One region of the Streptomyces sp. NPDC001604 genome, then DNA from elsewhere that is predicted to be linked to it. Evidence: riboswitches for the same ligand, from Rfam matches in the RefSeq annotation. Region 1 holds a riboswitch; each other region holds the start of a gene.
The links. Region 1 has a riboswitch for cobalamin ahead of ACFY1E_RS09445 (HoxN/HupN/NixA family nickel/cobalt transporter). Riboswitches for the same ligand answer to the same signal wherever they lie in the genome.
Positions count from the first base shown of each region.

Region 1 (3,261 bases):
TCGGCGTCATCGTCGGCGCGCTGGCCTTCGTACCGGACCACCACCAGTCAGCTTCCTTCGTGTTCACCAAGTTCGTGAACAACACGGGCTGGGGCAGCGGCGTGTACGTGGTGCTCCTCGGCCTGCTGATGGCGCAGTACACGTTCACCGGCTACGACGCCTCCGCCCATATGACGGAGGAGACGCACGACGCGTCGACGGCCGGCCCGAAGGGCATCGTCCAGTCCATCTGGACGTCCTGGATAGCGGGCTTCGTGCTGCTGCTCGGCTTCACCTTCGCCATCCAGTCCTACGACAAGGAGCTCGCCTCGCCCACGGGGGCGCCGCCGGCCCAGATCCTGCTGGACGCCCTGGGCGCCACGGCGGGCAAGCTGCTGCTCCTGGTCGTCATCGGCGCCCAGCTGTTCTGCGGGATGGCCTCGGTCACGGCCAACAGCCGCATGATCTACGCCTTTTCACGCGACGGCGCGCTGCCCTTCTCGCACGTGTGGCACACGGTGAGCCCGCGGACCCGGACGCCCGTGGCCGCCGTATGGCTGGCGGCGGTCGGGGCGCTGCTCCTCGGCCTGCCGTACCTGATCAATGTGACGGCGTACGCGGCAGTGACGTCGATCGCCGTCATCGGCCTGTACATCGCGTACGTCATCCCGACGCTGCTGCGGGTGCGCAAGGGCGACGACTTCGTGCGGGGGCCGTGGCACCTGGGCCGCTGGTCGCGTCCGGTCGGCATCGTCTCGGTGGCGTGGGTGGGCGTGATCACGGTCCTCTTCATGCTGCCCCAGGTCTCGCCGGTCACCTGGGAGAGCTTCAACTACGCCCCGGTCGCCGTCCTGGTCGTCCTCGGCTTCGCTGCGGCGTGGTGGGGCGCGTCGGCGCGGCACTGGTTCCTCAACCCGGGCCACGAACGCACGCTCGCCCGGGAGGCGTCCCGTGCGGCGGCCGCCGGGGGTGCTTCCGCGGGCGCCCCCGAAAAGGTAGATCCCTGACACTCCGGCTGGATCTTCACCTCCGGCACGGCCGTGTCCCCGATACCCGATCGGAGACGCGGCCGTGTCCGGCTATGCTCGGGGAGGCAACATCGCCAGGGGCCCTTAGCTCAATTGGCAGAGCAGTGGACTTTTAATCCATTGGTTGTGGGTTCGAGTCCCACAGGGCCTACCGGTGGTGGTCGGGGGATATGCCCTCCGACCTGCTATGCAGCGCCTGAGTCGGCTTCGGTCGGGTCGGGCGCTGCTGCGTTTTCGGGCCGGTGCGCGAGCAACCACCCGGACCGTCAGTCCGGACCGTCAGTCCGGGCCGCGTTCGCCTGCCGATTCCGGCGTGCAGTGTTTCAGCAGCGCGGAGATCGGGCCCTCGACGAGTCGGTAGCGCACGATCCGGCCGTCCTTCTCCCCCTCGACGATGCCCGCGGTCCGCAGCAGACGCAGCGCCTGGGAGACGGCCGTGTCCCGCATCCCGCTGGCGACGGCGAGGTCGGACACGGCGATGGGGCCGGCCTCCTGGAGGGCGAACAGCAGGGACAGGCGTCCGGGATCGGAGAGCAGTGAGAAGCGATCGGCCCAGGCGCGCACGCGCTCGGGGTCGCCGACGGCGGCGATGGCATCGCAGACCCGATGGCCGTCAATGGTGCGCCGCCCGGCGTGTTCCGCGGGGACGAGATGCATGCGTCCATCATCGCAGCGAACAGGTGCCGATCTCCATACCTGTTCAGCTGTGCAGCCTTGCAGCCGCTGCCGGTGGCCTTCTAGGGTGAGCGGGCCGTGGTGTTCGGGAAGCCGGTGACAGCCTTCAGAGGCTCAGTCCGGAGCGGCCCTCGCCACTGTGATCGGGGAGTTCGTCGCCCATGTCCCGCAGGGACAGCCACTGGCCGCCGCAAGGCGGTTGGGAAGGCGGACGGCGGACGTACGACCCGTCAGCCAGGAGACCGGCCACGGCATCACGAAGCTGATCCACGAGGTGCTGGAGCGTGTCCGTATGACCGTGTCCCCAGGCGTGCCCGAAACGGCCGCCGTCCCGTCCTTTCGCTGGCGCCGCGAGGACACCGTCAGGACCGCGGGCCTGCTGACCGTGATCGTCGCTCTGCACGTGGCCGCCTTCGGGATCCTCTTCCTCCTGGTGATCCCGCATCACTACGCGGTCGGCACCCAGGCGTTCGGGGTCGGTCTCGGCGTCACCGCCTACACGCTCGGCATGCGGCACGCCTTCGACGCCGACCACATCGCCGCCATCGACAACACCACCCGCAAGCTGATGGCCGACGGCAAGCGGCCGGTGTCGGTGGGCTTCTGGTTCGCGCTCGGACACTCCAGCGTGGTGGTCGTCATGGCCGCGCTGATCGCCGGGGGCACGCACCTCGCCGGCACCCTGATGAACGACAACTCCCGGACCCACCAGGTGCTCGGCACGGTGGGCACCACGGTCTCCGGCAGCTTCCTGTACCTCATCGCCGCCCTCAACCTCGTCGCCCTGTTCGGCATCGTGCGCGTCTTCCGTGCGATGCGGGCCGGACGCTACGACGAGGCGGAGCTGGAGGCGCACCTGGACTCGCGCGGCTTCATGAACCGCATTCTCGGCCGCCTCACCAAGTCCATCCGCCACCCCGGACAGATGTTCCCTCTCGGCTTCCTGTTCGGGATCGGCTTCGACACCGTGACCGAGGTCCTGCTGCTCGCCCTGGCCGGCAACGGCGCCGCCGCCGGGCTGCCTTGGTACGCGATCCTGTGCCTGCCCCTGCTCTTCGCTGCGGGCATGAGCCTGTTCGACACCCTCGACGGCACCTTCATGAACTTCGCCTACCAGTGGGCGTTCTCCAACCCCGTTCGCAAGGTGTTCTACAACCTCGCGATCACCGGGCTGTCCATCGCGGTGGCCTTCTTCGTCGGCACGATCGAACTGGTCGGCGTGCTGCACGACAAGCTCGGTCTGCGGGACGCCGTCACCGGCTGGATATCCGGGCTGGACCTGGACAACGTCGGCTACGTCATCGTCGGTCTGTTCGTGCTCGTCTGGGCCATGGCGCTGGCGTACTGGCGCCTTGCCAAGGTCGAGGAGCGCTGGAGCGCCCGCACCGCCGACACCGGCTGACGGCATCCGGCTCCCGCAGAAGCGCGCCCGAGCCGACGCCGACGACTACATCGACATGCCGTCCACTACATCGACATGCCGTCCACACCGCTCTACCCGTTCGGGGCGGGCCTCGGTCACACCACGTTCCGCTACGACCGGATCCGGCTGACCGACGACACCATCGGGACCGGCGCC
Region 1 is NZ_JBIAUY010000002.1:884,857-888,117, forward strand. It holds gene ACFY1E_RS09430 (amino acid permease) at 1-986, shown strand, start outside; tRNA gene ACFY1E_RS09435 (tRNA-Lys) at 1,086-1,158, shown strand; gene ACFY1E_RS09440 (ArsR/SmtB family transcription factor) at 1,287-1,664, opposite strand; cobalamin riboswitch at 1,745-1,948, shown strand; gene ACFY1E_RS09445 (HoxN/HupN/NixA family nickel/cobalt transporter) at 1,975-3,084, shown strand.

Region 2 (3,261 bases), on a different contig from region 1:
CGGCCTGGGCTGCCTCGTCGAAGAAGATGAACTGCTCCATCGCGGTCAGCCCGCGCCCGCCGTACTCCTTCGGCCAGCCCACGCCGAGCCAGCCGTCCGCGCCCAGGCGCCGGATGGTCTCGCGGTAGAAGCGTTTCTGGGCGGCCGGGTCGCCGTGCCGTGCGTAGGCGTTGTCCGGCACCAACTCGGCGAAGTACGAGCGAAGTTCGGTGCGCAGCCGCTGCTGCTCGGGCGTGTATTCGAGGTGCACGGCGCCTCCAGGCTTCCCGGGCCGGTCCTGACGGCGCACACCGTAGAACGTGTTCCAGAAATTGGGAATGGCGAGGGACAGGGAAAGGGCCCCCGGTCGTCGACCGGGGGCCCTTTGCCGAGTGGGCCGGTGGAACCGCTCAGTGGGCGACGGGAGTTGGCCGGGTGGCGCCGTTCGCCCGCGCCGGCTTCGGGGCGAGCATCCGCTCCGCCAGCACCCCGAAGACCAGCCCGAAGGAGGTCCACAGGGTCAACTGGACGGCCAGGGCCGCCAGTCGGAACTGCCACAGCAGGGTGGCGGAGAAGTCCTTGGGGACCTCGTTGAAGGACGGCAGGAACGCGTATGCGAGCCCGATGGCGAGGACGAGGAACGCACTCGCGGCGAGCGTCGCGTTCCAGTTGCCCAGGCGGGGCGCCAGGCGCTTGCCCAGGATGACGGCGGCGACGGCCAGCAGCACGCTCAGCACCACCATCAGAAAGTACAGCGTGGTGCGTTTGCCGATGGTGTCGGGGTCTCCGACGGACGGCGGGTTGGCCGGGTACTTCAGGAACGGCACGACGTACACGGTGATCAGCCCGGCGGCCGCCAGGAGCAGCGCGCTCGCGCGCGGCCCGAAGCGGCCGATGCGGCCGAGCGCGAAGCAGTACGCGAGGGCGGCGATGCCGCCGAACGCGACGCCGTAGACCAGGACACCGGTGGACAGGCCCGCGGTGGACTGCATCGTGCGGCTGACGGCTTCGACGCCGTGCTCGTGGGAGTGCGCCTCCTCGTAGGCGATGGCCGCGTCGACGCGCGGTTCACCGAGGAAGTAGGCGACGACGAGGGCGAGCAGGCCCGCGGCGAGTCCCGCGAGCATGCCGCGCACCAGGAGGTTGCGGACGGTTGCCGAGTTCATGGGCGGCGGTGCTTTCTCGCCGCCCTCAGTGGCAGGGGAATCCGAGCAGGTGGCGGGCGTCGTGCACCCACTCGTGGACGTTGTCCCCGTTCATCACGGAGGTGGCGCCCTGCTCGGCGCCGACGAAGTAGAGCAGAACCAGCATCAGGATGCCGAAGAAGACCGCCCAGGGGACGATCGCGCCGAGCGGCAGCTTTGCCGGTACGGCGGTGGGGGTGGTGGTCGGCTGAGCGACAGACTGCGCCATGGCAGGCCCTCCTGGGGAACTCGCGTCCCGTCTCGGTGGTGCACGTGACGACGGGGCGGGTCTGACTCGCCCGGCACACACCCAGGGTGCGTGCCCGGCATACAGTGGCGCGACCGTGCCGGAATTCCACCGGCTTCCGCTGTGCCGTCGTCAATATCCACGAGAAGGTACCGCGAAGCAGAGGTGGGGCCAAGAGCGCACGGAACGGCGGCGAGCGCCCCAGGTGAGCCGTTTGCACCGTGGGATCAAGGGATTTGAAGGGGTGTCGAGGGTGGGAATGGACGTATGACCAGCCGAGTGATCTTGATCTCACCTGCGATCACCGCGGCCCTCAGGGAGGCCCGCTTCGACGACGGTTGCCCGCTGGACGCCTCAGGCTTGCGGCAGGCACGGGCGGCCGCGGGCACGCTCCCGGCGGCGGAACGGGTGTGGGTCTCCCCCACCGTGCGCTGCCGCGAGACGGCCGCCGCTCTCGGCCTCGATGCCGTGGAAGCACCGGAGTTGGCGGCCCTGGACGCGGGCCGCTGGCGCGGTGCGACGCTGGCGGAGGTGAGCGAACGTGAGCCGGAGGCACTGGCCCGCTGGCTGTCGGACCCCGGGGCCGCGCCGCACGGCGGGGAGTCGGTGGCGGCGCTGTGCGACCGGGTGGCGGGCTGGCTGGAGACGGCAGCGCAGACGGGGGGCCGGACCCTCGCCGTGGTCGAGCCCGAGGCCGTACGGGCCGCGGTGGTCCGGGCGCTCGGGGCGCCGGAGTCGGCGTTCTGGCGGGCGGATGTCCCGCCGCTGACGGCGATCGAGCTCAGCGGCAGGTCCGGGCGCTGGAACGTGCGCCTCGGGCAGCCGGTCGGCGCGCCGTGAGCGTCAGTTCAGCGTGGCGAGGAATTCCGTGCACGCCTCGGCGCACTGCCGGCAGGCCTTCGCGCCGTCCTCGGTGCCCGGCAGCCGGTCGAAGGCATGCGCGCACTCCAGGCACACGGTGCGGCACCACTCCACCTGGATGCGGATGGCGGCCTCGTCCAGGCTGTTCTGCTCGGACAGCACACGACAGGTCGCGTCGCACACCTCCGCGCACATGATGCCCTTGCGTCGTACGAGTTCCTGCTCCTCCGTGCCGTCCGGGTCCACGAGGCTTGCGCGCAGAGCACACGCACGTGCGCACTCGGTGCACGCCTGCGCGCAGGCGAAGCGGTCCTCCAGGAACCGGAAGAGCTCCTGCTGAGTCGTCGAAGTCACACCTGGCGGGTTGCCTTCGCCGATCGCCTCAAACACCGGTGACCGCGCTCCGGCCGGGTCGGTTCGGTTGGCACCGGGCCCCATGGGTACCCGCGAGCCCATGAGCACCTCATGGATGGATATCGCCGCAGGCCGCGGCGCACTCGGAATCGGCCTGGTCGTCGTGGGCGTGGCGGTCGTGGCCCTGCTGATCGGGGCCTTCTTCCTGGGCGCCCGCATCCGTCGGCGCGAACCGGCTCCGCCACGCCCGGAGGATCAGCCGCAGCTGCCGGACGACGGCCCGGTCCGCGAGGTACGGGAGAACCGCGAACCCGCCGAGATCCCCCGCAGCGAGCACCGGCTGACCCCGCACGAACTGCCAGGTCACGGCAATACGCCGAGCAGGACGAGCGCCTCGCAGAAGCGCAAGCGCTGGAGCGAGGGCAACAGCGGGGCCTTCGGCAGCGGCGGGCCCGGCAGCCGCTGACGGCGACCACGGCCGCACCGGCGCCGGCACCCGCCTCTCACTCCTGGTGTCCGCGACGCCCTGCGCGAGACGCTCGACCGGCCGGCGGCTCGCCGAACGCGGGGATCCTCGGCCCCTGCGGCAGCAGCTGAACCACGACGAAGGACAGAACGGCGGCCAGCACCACCAGC
Region 2 is NZ_JBIAUY010000009.1:168,038-171,298, reverse strand. It holds gene ACFY1E_RS24980 (acyl-CoA dehydrogenase family protein) at 1-250, opposite strand, end outside; gene ACFY1E_RS24975 (CbtA family protein) at 390-1,145, opposite strand; gene ACFY1E_RS24970 (CbtB-domain containing protein) at 1,171-1,392, opposite strand; cobalamin riboswitch at 1,429-1,582, opposite strand; gene ACFY1E_RS24965 (histidine phosphatase family protein) at 1,678-2,250, shown strand; gene ACFY1E_RS24960 (ferredoxin) at 2,254-2,625, opposite strand; gene ACFY1E_RS24955 (DUF6479 family protein) at 2,726-3,091, shown strand; gene ACFY1E_RS24950 (chloride channel protein) at 3,129-3,261, opposite strand, start outside.
Region 2: linked by a shared signal. The riboswitch ahead of ACFY1E_RS24970 (CbtB-domain containing protein) and the one ahead of ACFY1E_RS09445 (HoxN/HupN/NixA family nickel/cobalt transporter) in region 1 are both predicted to bind cobalamin.

Region 3 (3,261 bases), on a different contig from region 1:
CGTCCTCCTCGTCGATGCCGAGACCGTGCTGGAAGGGCAGGACGCCGTAGGTGTGACGTCCGGTGAGGCCGTGCAGCATGTCAAGGCCGGGCTCCAGGAGGCTGACGTCCCCCCGGAACTTGTTGACGAGGAACCCGGCGACGAGTTCCTGGTCCTCGGGGGAGAGCAGGGCGACGGTCCCGAAGAAGGAGGCGAAGACCCCGCCGCGGTCGATGTCACCGACCACGAGCACGGGAAGCCGCGCGTTACGGGCGATCCCCATGTTCACGATGTCGGTCCGGCGCAGGTTGATCTCGGCGGGAGAACCCGCCCCCTCACAGATCACGGCGTCATACGTGCCCCGCAACTCGGCGAGACAGTCGAGGACGGTGCCGAGAAGCTTCTGCTGGCGCCCCCCGTGATACCCGCGTGCGCTCAGCTCACCCACCGGCTTGCCCATCAGCACGACCTGACTGCTCTGCTCGCCACCGGGCTTGAGCAGCACGGGGTTCATCAGCGCGGTCGGCTCGACCCGGCAGGCCTGCGCCTGCATGGCCTGAGCCCGCCCGATCTCGGCACCCTCACGCGTCACGAACGAATTCAGGGACATGTTCTGCGCCTTGAAGGGCGCCACCTTTACCCCCTGCCGCACCAGCCAACGACAGATCCCGGCGGTGACGACACTCTTCCCGGCATCGGAGGTGGTACCGGCAACGAGAAGCCCCCCGCCGCTCATGACACGCCCCCCTGCTGTGGCCCTGGCTGTGGGCAGTCGTTCCGCAGGGCGATGGGGGTCCCCCCGCTCGAGCGAAGCCGAGAGTGGGGGAGGGTGGGCACAGCCCCCACCGCCGGGCGCCGTGCGACCCGCCCCCGCAGCACCGCCCCGGCCGCACTGACCCCCAACGCCAGCCACCCCACCCGCCGCGACAACCGCACGGCACGCTCAATGTCGCCGACTTCCACGGCACGCCCCTCCCCGTTCAGCACAGGCCGATGCTCAACACGCCCCCCATACGACAAGGTCCCGCCGAGCCGCACCCCGAGCGCCCCCGCGAACGACGCCTCCACGGGCCCGGCATTGGGGCTCGGATGCTTCGCGGCGTCAGAACGCCAGGCGCGTACGGCCCCCCGGCCGTCACCCCCGGCAGCGGCGGCCAGCACGGCGGTCAGACGGGCCCCCGGCCACCCCGCCACATCGTCCAGCCGCGCCGAAGCCCACCCGTACCGCCGGTACTTGGCCGACTTGTGCCCCACCATGGCGTCGAGCGTGTTGACGGCCCGGAACCCGAGCAGCCCCGGCACCCCGCCCACGGCCCCCCACACCAGCGCCCCCACGACGGCGTCGGAGGTGTTCTCGGCAACGGACTCCACCACGGCCCGCGCGATCCCGTCGGCGTCCAGGGCCTGCGGATCCCGCCCGCACAGATGCGGCAGCCTGGCCCGGGCGGCCTCGACGTCCCCGGCCTCCAGCGCCCGCCCGATGCCACGGGCCTCGCGCGCGAGCGAAGTCCCCCCGACGACGGCCCAGGTGGCGGTCGCGGTCAGCGCGAGGGAGGCGGTGCGGGACGGACGTACGGCCCGCTGCGCGACGACACCGAGCGCAAGGGCGCTCCCGGCGCACACGGCGGTGTGCAGCGCGCCCCACCCGCGATGGTCCCGCCACAACACCCGCTCCACGGCCCCGGCGGCCCGTCCGAACAGGGCGACCGGATGCCCACGGCGCGGATCGCCGAGCAGATGGTCACTGAGGAGGCCGGCGGCGGCGCCGTACGCGAAGACGCGATCGGCACGCATCGGCTCAGCCGGCCGTGGGGTGGGGCAGCGACCTGGTCCTGGTCCTGTACGTCACACGGCAGGCTGGCATGGCGACATGTCCTCACTCAGGGTGTCCACGCCCTGGTTCGACGAGACCGGCGGTGAGAGTTCCTGGCTCCCGGGGCTTACTACCCCGGTGACAGTGGCGGGACCGCGCCGGACTTGCACCGGCTTCCTCTCGCGCCGCCGTAGATGGCTTCGGCAGTCCACCACGCCCCCGAACGGCAGTCAACTTGCCGTTGACCTGCGACGGGGGAGTGTGCTGAGGCCCACACCCGGCGCTCTGAACTGGGCATGAAAAACCCGCGGGGCGCGGACGCACGTATGTGTGCTTCCGCGCCCCGCGGGACGGTGGGGAAAGACGGTCCGGCGGCCGCTCAGGCCTTGGTGACCACCAGATGGATTCCGTACGCGACCGCCGCCGCGCAGCCCGCGAAGGCCACGTATGCGCCGGCCACCGCCAGGGACGCCGAGTTGCCCTGTGCCACGGCCCGTTCGCGGCGCGACAGGCCCATGATGCCGAGGGTGAACAGGGCCACGAGGCCCACCGTGACCGCGAGGCTGACGCCGAAGACGGAGCCCAGGGCTGCCCAGTCGATCTTCATACTGCTTCTCTTCCTTCGTACCGGGTGGGCGGGCTCAGACGGCCGCGGCCGGCGGGGTGGCCGGGTCGGGGACGGCGGTCACGGGGGCCGGGGCGGGGATCGTGGCCGTCAGATCCTCGGTCACCGTGCCGGCCGGAGGCGGGGTCACGGCGGCGATCGCCGTGGTCACCACGCCGGCCGGCTCCTCGCTCTCGTTGACGTTCGACGCGTCGATGACCTCGCGCCGGGAGATCTTCCAGATGGCCGCACTGGCGGCGACCAGGAAGACGGCGACGACGGCGGTGCCCCAGTCACCGAGATCCGTCACGGACTCCGCGCCCGCACCGACCAGCGCAGCGGCCGGCAGCGTCAGGCACCAGGCCACGAGCATGCGGGTCGCCGTCGACCAGCGGACCACTCCGCCCTTGCGGCCGAGGCCCGCGCCCATCACCGAACCGGAGACCGAGTGGGTGGTGGAGAGGGAGAAGCCGAGGTGCGAGGAGGCCAGGATGACCGTGGCCGCACTGGTCTGGGCGGCGAAGCCCTGCTGCGGCTGGAGCTCGGTCAGGCCCTTGCCCATGGTGCGGATGATGCGCCAGCCGCCGAGCCAGGTGCCGAGCGCGATGGCGAGGCCCGCGGAGAGGATGACCCAGGTGGGCGGGTCGGAGTCGGGAGCGACGGCGCCGCCGGCGACCAGGGCGAGGGTGATGATGCCCATCGTCTTCTGTGCGTCGTTGGTGCCGTGGGCCAGCGAGACCAGGCCCGCGGAGGCGATCTGGCCGACGCGGTAGCCCTTCTCGGCGGCCTTGCCGTCGGCCTGCTTGCCGACAGTGCCCAGGGAATACGACAACCGGGTCGCGAGCAGCGCTGCGAGGCCCGCGAC
Region 3 is NZ_JBIAUY010000016.1:59,077-62,337, reverse strand. It holds gene ACFY1E_RS34215 (cobyric acid synthase) at 1-715, opposite strand, end outside; gene ACFY1E_RS34210 (cobalamin biosynthesis protein) at 712-1,773, opposite strand; cobalamin riboswitch at 1,879-2,021, opposite strand; gene ACFY1E_RS34205 (hypothetical protein) at 2,172-2,399, opposite strand; gene ACFY1E_RS34200 (anion permease) at 2,434-3,261, opposite strand, start outside.
Region 3: linked by a shared signal. The riboswitch ahead of ACFY1E_RS34210 (cobalamin biosynthesis protein) and the one ahead of ACFY1E_RS09445 (HoxN/HupN/NixA family nickel/cobalt transporter) in region 1 are both predicted to bind cobalamin.